DNA from 2 places in the Amphibiibacter pelophylacis genome. Region 1 is predicted to be linked to the other one. Evidence: predicted binding sites of a transcription regulator. Region 1 holds the regulator's gene; the other holds the start of a gene.
What was found. The regulator sigma-54, encoded in region 1, starts transcription at its own class of promoters, with help from an activator protein. The targets are predictions, from matches to a motif close to TGGCANGNAANCTGCTTT.

Region 1 (4,208 bases):
TCAGGCGCTGCAGATGGTCAAAAACATGGAACACCAGCGCGGGCGCTCGCGGGCTGTCGGCCAGCCAGGCGGGCGGTACGGCCACGCCCTGCAGCGCCATGCCCCACTCGAAATCGGCCAGCACGATCGCGTGGCGCCCGGCGGCCAGATCGGCCTGCAGACGCTCGCAGCAAGCCGCCAGATCCTGCGGACCCAGACTGACATGGGCGTGGCGCCAGCCGCTGTACCAGCGGCTGCGAGCCAGCGCAACGTCGCCGAGGCCGCTGCTGGCGTCGTCGAGCAGCGCGAAGGGCGCCGGTTCAGTCATGGCGCGTCAGCAGCGCCCGCTGGCGGACGCCGCAAAGAGCCCGCCACCATGTCGAAGCGGAACAGGCGGCACTCGATGGCGCCGTTGTACATGGGCACGCGGGCCGATTCTTTCAGGCGCATCAGCGTGGGCAGTTTGAGTTCGGGCGTCAGCACCCAGGCGCTCCAGCCGGGGTAGTGGCGCTTCCAGTGCGCGGCCAGCAGCGAGAAGAAGGTCGCGGCATTCTGTCCGCCCGCAAAGGCCTCGCTGGCGACCTCGCGCGGGGCGGGGGCTGGCGTGTCGGGGCGGACGTCCTGGCGGCGACGCAGCGAGCCGCGCGCGGCGATGCGCTCGCCGTAGGGCGGGTTGAGCAGCATCACGCCGCCGTCCGCCGGGGGCAGGCGCTGCAGTGCGTCGCCGGTGTGGACCGTGAGCGCGTGCGCCACGCCCGCCGCCTGCGCGTTGCGCCGGGCGAAATCGCTCAGGCGGAAGGCGATGTCGGCGGCAAACACGGGCGCGCGCGGCGTGTGGATGGCGGCGCGTGCGGCGTCCACCTCGTCGGCCCAGGCGCGCTCCTGGCCCGCGAAAGGCAGCAGGCGCTCGAAAGCAAAGCGGCGGTTGAGGCCCGGCGCCATGCCGCAGGCCATCTGCGCGGCCTCGATGGCAATGGTGCCCGCGCCGCAGCAGGGGTCGAGCAGGGCCACGCCGTCCTGGCCCGTCCAGCCGCTGGCGGCGATCATGGCGGCGGCCAGGGTTTCCTTGAGCGGCGCCTCGCCCTTGACCTCGGTCGTGCCGCCTTTGGCGTCGCGCCAGCCGCGCTTGAACAGCGGCTGTCCCGACAGATCAACCGACAGCCAGGCGTGATCGGCGTTCAGGTGCAGCACCAGCGCCACGTCCGGGCGGCGCGTGTCCACGCTGGGGCGCTGCCCGACGGCGCGGCGCAAGCTGTCGCAAACGGCGTCCTTGACGCGCAACGCGACAAAATTCAGGCTGGGCAGCGGACTGCGCTGCGCACTGACATCCACCCGCATCGTCTGGCGGTGGCTGATCCAGGCCGGCCAGTCAACCTGCTCGGCCAGGGTGTAGATGTCGTCCTCAACCCTGTAAGCGCCATGCGCCAGCTGCCACAGCACGCGCTGCGCCAGGCGGCTGTGCAGGTTGAGGCGCAGCGCCACGCGCATGACCTCGGCCAGACTGGGACTGGCGTTCTCAGCGGCCTGGACCCAGACGCCGCCCTTGCCCGTCAGCGCCGCCAGTGTGGCGGGCAGCCAGGGGCTGATTTCGCGCAGCAGCAGGGGTTCGACCCCGGCGGCGCAGGGCAGGAAAAGGCACTGCCAGTCGGCCTGGGAAGACATCGGCATCGTCGTCGGGTTCATGGGCACTTTCGGAAAAAAGAGGATCAGTCCAGCGGACGGCGCAGGTTGGCCACCGGGATTTTCAGCGCTTCGCGGTATTTGGCCACGGTGCGGCGGGCGACCTGAATGCCCTCGGCGCCCAGCATCGCGGCGAGCTGGCTGTCGGACAGCGGCCGCTGCGGGTCTTCGGCCGCAATGAAACGGGCGATGTGCTGGCGCACGGCGGTGCTGGACATGGCTTCGCCGCCATCCTCGCGCGCCAGGCTGGACGAGAAAAAGAACTTCAGTTCGACCGTGCCGTGCGGCGTCTGCATGTACTTGCCGCTGGTCACGCGCGAGACGGTCGATTCGTGCAGGCCGACTTCAGCGGCGATTTCGCGCAGCACCAGCGGGCGCAGCGCCGACTGGCCCTGCTCGAAAAACCCCGCCTGGTGGTGGACGATGGCCTGCGCCACGCGCAGCAGGGTGTCAAAGCGCTGCTGCACATTGCGCACCAGCCAGCGCGCTTCCTGCAGGCAGTCGCCCATGCTGGCCGGGCGCGGGGGGCGCTGGGCTGCACCGCTCTCTGCGCCATCAGGGCGGCTGGCGTCCGCAGGCGGGGCGCTGCTGACCGGGGCAGAAGCCTCGGGCGCCGCTGCCGCCCGGGCGCTGGAGCGCTCGCCGCGCGGCGGGCGCATCCACTGCGCGTACTGCTCGTTGACGCGCACCCGGGGCATCACCGCCGGGTTGAGCGCCACCAGCCAGCCATCGACCAGCGCGTGGTTGACGCTGGGCGCCAGAGCGCCCCGGCTGCGCCGCACGATCACGTCGGGCACCACCACCTGCGCCTGCACGTCGGCAAAGCGGCGGCCGGGCTTGGGCTCGCAGCGGCGGATGAGCTGCGCAGCGGCCTGCACGTCGGCCAGTTCTGTGCCGGTCAGCGCGGCCAGTTTCTTCCAGTCGCGGCGGCCGACGGCGTCCAGATGGCGGCACAGCAGCACGGCCAGCGCCTGCTCGGGGCTGCGCGGCGCTTCGCGCAGCTGCAGCACCAGGCACTCGGCCAGGTCGCGCGCGCCCACGCCCGCAGGCTCCAGGCTGTGCAGCCAGCCCAGCGCGCACTGCAGGCGGGGCAGCCACGGGTTCTCGCCATCTGTGCCGTCGTCTGTGCCGTCGTCCGGGTCGACCTCGTCCGGCGGAAACTGCTCCGCCATGGCCTGCGCCAGCTCGTCCAGCGGCTCGGTCAGGTAGCCGTCGTCGTTCAGGGCGTCGATCAGCCACAGCAGCGCCTGTGCGTCGGGCCGCGACAGGCGCAGGTGGCGCACCTGGCCGCGCAGGTGCTCGGCCAGCGTGGGGCCCGGCTGGCCGCGCGCGCTGTGAGCGGCGCCGTCGCCCTCGTCATCGTCGTCGGACTGGCCGGGGGTGTAGGCGCTCAGGCCTTCCAGCCAGGCGTCGTCGCCGGCCGCAGGCAGCGGGGCTTCGGCGCTGGCGTAGGCCTCGTCCGGGCCATCGCCGCCGCCGCCGCTCTGGCGCTCGTCGCTGCGGCTGTCGCCGTCCCAGCCGCCGCCCATCGCGTCGAAGGAGACCAGTGTGTCCAGCGCAGCGGACGCTTCGCCATCGCCGCCATCTCTGTCAGTGCCCGGATCGGACGCTGTATCGGTCGCAACTTCGGCCGCAGCTTCGGCCGCAGACGGTGCGGCGTCAGGCGCGTCGATGCCGGGCGCGAGTTCCAGCTCCAGAAAAGGGTTGTCCTGCACGGCCTGCGCCAGCTCCTGCTGCAGCTCCAGCGCCGAGAGCTGCAGCAGGCGGATGCCCTGCGTCAGCTGCGGCGTCAGGGTCAGCTGCGTGGCGGTGCGGACCTGCAGGCTGGGCTTCACGCGGGGGCTCCAGCCATCACATGCGGAAATGTTCGCCCAGATAGACCTCGCGCACGCGCGGGTCCTCAACCAGCGCCTGAGGCTGGCCTTCGGCGAGCACATGGCCCTGGCTGATGATGGTGGCGCGGTCGCAGATGCCCAGCGTTTCGCGCACGTTGTGGTCGGTGATGAGCACGCCGATGCCCCGGTCGCGCAGGAAGGCGATGGTGCGCTGGATCTCGATCACGGCGATGGGATCGACCCCGGCGAAGGGCTCGTCGAGCAGGATGTAGCGCGGCTGCGTGGCCAGCGCGCGGGCGATTTCCACCCGCCGCCGCTCACCGCCCGACAGCGCCGGGGCGGGGCTGTGGCGCACGCGGCCCAGGCTCAGATCGTCCAGCAGGCCCTCCAGCAGCTCGGCGCAGCGGGCCCTGGACAGCGGCCGTCCGTCCGCGTCACGCTGAAGCTCCAGCACGGCCAGAATGTTGTCCTCAACATTCAGGCGCCGGAAAATCGACGCCTCCTGCGGCAGATAAGACAGGCCGAGGCGCGAGCGCTGGTGGATGGGCTGCTGCGTCACGTCGCGGCCGTCGATCAGGATGCGGCCCGCATCGGCGCCGACCAGGCCGACGACCATGTAAAACGTCGTCGTCTTGCCCGCGCCGTTGGGGCCCAGCAGGCCGACGACTTCGCCGGGGGCCACCGACAGGCTGACGCGCGACACCACCTCGCGCG
Region 2 (4,208 bases), on a different contig from region 1:
ACAAGGATTATAAGCCCAGGTGGCGGAATTGGTAGACGCACTAGTTTCAGGTACTAGCGGGTAACTCCGTGGAGGTTCGAGTCCTCTCCTGGGCACCAAGATGCAAGCCCCCAAGTCGAAAGATTTGGGGGCTTTTATCATTTCCAGAATCGTATTCCGGATCATTTCTGGCTGCGATTTCAGACGGTGCCTGGGCGCCTGACGCAAAAAACCCCGCCGGGCCTGCGCCACGGCGGGGTTTTTGATGACGAGGAATCAGCGGTTGTAAGCCGACTCGCCGTGCGAGTTAATGTCCAGGCCTTCGCGCTCCTGCTCTTCGGTGACGCGCAGACCGGTGATGGCGCGCACGGCGGTGAAGGACAGCCAGGCCACGAGGCCCGACCAGGCCAGCGTGATCAGCACGCCTTCGATCTGCACCCACAGCTGGTGCATCATGTCGTAATCGGCCTTGCCCGTGCCGCCCAGCGCGGGGCTGGCGAACACGCCCACCAGCACGGCGCCCACGATGCCGCCCACGCCGTGCACGCCAAACACGTCCAGCGTGTCATCGGCACCCAGCAGGCGCTTGAGACCCGTCACGCCCCACAGGCAGGCGAAGCCGGCGATGACCCCCAGCACGATGGCGCCCATGGGCCCGACCGAACCGCAGGCCGGGGTGATGGCGACCAGGCCCGAGACCATACCCGACGCCGCACCCAGCATCGACGCTTTGCCCTTGTGGATGTGCTCGCCCAGCGACCAGGCCAGAATGGCGCCCGCCGTGGCCAGCAGCGTGTTCAGGAAGGCCAGTGTTGCGCCGCCGTTCGCCTCCAGATTGGAACCGGCGTTGAAACCAAACCAGCCCACCCACAGCAGCGAAGCGCCGACCATGGTGAAGGTCAGGTTGTGCGGCGCCATGGCTTCGCGGCCATAGCCCAGGCGCTTGCCGACCATGTAGGCGCCCACAAGGCCCGCCACCGCCGCGTTGATGTGGACCACCGTGCCGCCCGCAAAGTCGATGGCGCCCTGCCCCAGCAGATAGCCGCCCGCGCCCCAGACCATGTGCGCGATGGGCAGGTAGCTGAAAGTGAACCACAGCACCGAGAACAGCAGCACCGCGCTGAATTTCATGCGCTCGGCGAAGGAGCCCACGATCAGCGCGCACGAAATCCCTGCAAAGGTCAGCTGGAAGGCGACAAAAATCAGCTCGGGGATTTTCGCGTCCGCCGTGAAGGTGTCGGCCAGCGAATCGGGCGTGATGCCCAGCAGGAAGACCTTGCTCAGGTTGCCGATGATCAGGCCCTCGCCGCCAAAGGCCAGGCTGTAACCGTAAGCCGCCCACAGCACGGCGATCAGCGCGAAAACCATGGTGACCTGCATCAGCACCGACAGCATGTTCTTGCTGCGCACCAGGCCGCCGTAAAACAGCGCCAGGCCCGGCACCACCATCAGCAGGACCAGCAGGGTCGAGACCATCATCCAGGCGACGTCGCCCTTGTTCACGGCCGGCTCGGCCGCCAGGGCCGCCGACGAGGCCAGCGCCAGCGCGCCCAGGCCCAGAGTTTTGAGGAGTGTTTTCATGGTTTTTGGGGTGTTATGGGAAGAATGCTTCAGAGGGAATGGCCGGGGCGGCGCGTCACAGCGCGGCGTGGCCGCTTTCGCCCGTGCGGATGCGCACGACCTCGTCGACTGGCGTGACAAAAATTTTGCCGTCGCCGATCTTGCCGGTGCGCGCGGCCTTTTCGATGGCCTCGATGACGCGCTCCAGGTCGCTGGCGGCGATGACCACGTCCACCTGCACCTTGGGCAGGAAATCGACGACGTACTCGGCGCCCCGGTACATCTCGGTGTGGCCCTTCTGTCGGCCAAAGCCCTTGACTTCAGACACAGTCAGGCCCTGGACGCCGACATCGGCCAGCGCCAGCCGGACCTCGTCCAGCTTGAAGGGTTTGATGATGGCGGTGACGCGCTTCATGGGAGCTCCTGTTGGGGGATATCTCCCTTTCAAGCAAGAGCTGTGCCAGCATCCAGCGTGGTCTCTTGCCCGCAGGACGCCCTGCCCGGCCTGGCGGCGACGCACCAGAAGCGGGCGCTGCACCGGATTGGTGCAAGCGCCCCAGCCTCTGGCTACACCTGTGGGCGAAGAAATGCGCCAGGGCGCGCAGAACGCGACTGCCTCGCGTCAGCGCAACCCGGACGTGAGCGGACGGGTCAGGCGGCGCAGGCTGTCCGGGGCGGTGGTGTCGAGCGGAATCAGACGGTTGGCGACGTAGCTGTTCTGGCTGTCGGGCTCCAGCGCAGCGCTGACCAGGCCAGACATCGGCTGGGCCAGGGGAACGTAATAGCTGCCCGCAGGCACGGACTGCGTGCCAGGCTCCAGCGCCACCTTGAGCTTGCGGATGGCCTGGCTGGCCGCAATCGCACCGCGCGCGTCCTGGCGCTGACCCTCGTCCTCCGCCGTAATGCGATAACGCTCGCCCGCCACTTCGGCGGGCTGCAGCACGCGCTGCACCGTGACGCCCAGGCGCTGCAGCGTCTGCGCGGCCAGGGTCTGGTCGGCCGACAGCACATAGCCGCAGGGACGCGGGCGTGTGGCCAGCACCTTGAGCGGATCGGCGGCGCGCCAGTCCAGGCTGAGTGTGCGGTCGGCGCCGGTGGTGGCGTCCAGATAGACCAGATCGCGCGGCTGGGGCGTGTGCGTGGCGCTGACGACCAGATCGCCCGTGCAGGCGCTGGCCGTTGCGCTGCGTCCGGCAGCAGCCACGGCGGCCAGCAGCGCGCTGCTCTGGCGCGCCGCCGAATCCAGCACGCTGCGCGCCAGCGTCACCTGCGTGTAAACGCGGCGCAGGAAGTGCGCGCGGCCGATGCCCACACCGCGCGTCTCCAGCAGGATGCTGACGCTGTTGCGCAAGCCGTAGACGTTGCGGCCGGTGTCGGGCTGGACGCCGCCCATGGACACGACCTTGTCCTGCGCATCATCGCTGGCCGTGTGATACGGCGCGGCCGTCAGCCCGGCCCGATCCAGCGCGGCCAGGGCGGGCGCCAGCACCTGGTTTTCGGCGAAAGCGCGCAGGGCCGGATCCAGGTTGCCCACGCTGGCGCTCTGCAGCAGCGCATCGTTTTTCTGGACCACGCCAAACTTGTCCACCCAGCGGCCGCCCACGGTGAACTCGTGCAGGTCCAGCACCACCTGCGGCGCGTAGCGCCGGGCGATCCCGGCCAGCGCGGCGGCTTCCGGGGTGCGCAGCAGCAGGTGGTCGCGGTTCATGTCCAGACCGCTGGCGGTGGCGCGCTGGAAGCGCTCGTAGCCATCGGGGTTGGCCAGCGGCACCAGCAGCACGTTGATGCGCGACAGGATGCCGTCCGGGTTCGCGGCCAGCTGCTGCGCCAGCACCAGCGCCGCCTCGGCTGGCGCGGGCTCGTTGCCATGCTGGGTGGCCACCATCAGCACCGTGGGCAGCGCGGGGTTGATGCGCCTGCCCTGCGCCAGCGTCAGCAGGTGCAGGTTGCGGCCCTCCTGCGACACCCCGGCCGATTCCAGCTGCACATTGGGCGACTGCGCGGCCAGATCCTCGACAAAGCGCGTCAGCCGCGCGTAGCTGGTGAAGCCGGTCTGGCCCGGCTCGAAGCCCGGCGTGTCATAGCGCACGGGGGGATCAGGCAGGCGCGCGGCCACACCCGGCGCCTCGGGCTGGACCTTGGCCGGATCAAAACCCGCCGCACGGGCCGGGCTGGCCGCAAAAGCCGCCACCAGCGCAGCAGCCAGAGCGGCCGCCTGAACAGAACAGAACAAAGCCCGGCGGGTGAATTGCGGTGCTGCCATCGAAGTCTCCTGATTTTGAATGCAAGCCCAGACCATATCAGAGCTTCACCCACGATCAGACGATCCAATCAGACCTTCACAAGCGGCTGGCGTGCCGCACCCCGTCGATCTGCGCCAGCGCTTTGAGCGTGGCCTGCAGCGCGCGGGTGTCGCGGGTTTCGACCATCAGGTGCAGGCGCACGTCCTGCGGGTTCTGGCGCTCGCGGCGGCTGGTGATCTGGGTGACGTGGACGCGCTGGCGGGTCAGGAAATCGACCACATCGCGCATCAGCTGGGCCCGTTCGCGGGCCAGTACGCAGAGCTGGACGGCGAAGGCGCGGCCGGACGTGGCTGTCGATCCGGGTTCTGGCGCGGCCAGCGCGCGCTCGTCCCACTGCACCTCGATGACGCGCTCGGACGAGCGCTG

Region 2: the regulator sigma-54 is predicted to act here: its motif matches at 1,985-2,002, upstream of RV045_RS12000 (P-II family nitrogen regulator).

The regions. Positions count from the first base shown of each region.
Region 1 covers NZ_JAWDIE010000013.1:34,487-38,694, forward strand. Annotated here, with positions in the region: gene RV045_RS09410 (bifunctional chorismate-binding protein/class IV aminotransferase) at 1-307, opposite strand, end outside; gene RV045_RS09415 (THUMP domain-containing class I SAM-dependent RNA methyltransferase) at 304-1,662, opposite strand; gene rpoN (RNA polymerase factor sigma-54) at 1,686-3,494, opposite strand; gene lptB (LPS export ABC transporter ATP-binding protein) at 3,511-4,208, opposite strand, start outside.
Region 2 covers NZ_JAWDIE010000020.1:35,982-40,189, forward strand. Annotated here, with positions in the region: tRNA gene RV045_RS11990 (tRNA-Leu) at 14-98, shown strand; gene RV045_RS11995 (ammonium transporter) at 256-1,560, opposite strand; gene RV045_RS12000 (P-II family nitrogen regulator) at 1,616-1,954, opposite strand; gene RV045_RS12005 (M14 family metallopeptidase) at 2,162-3,802, opposite strand; gene RV045_RS12010 (RelA/SpoT family protein) at 3,879-4,208, opposite strand, start outside.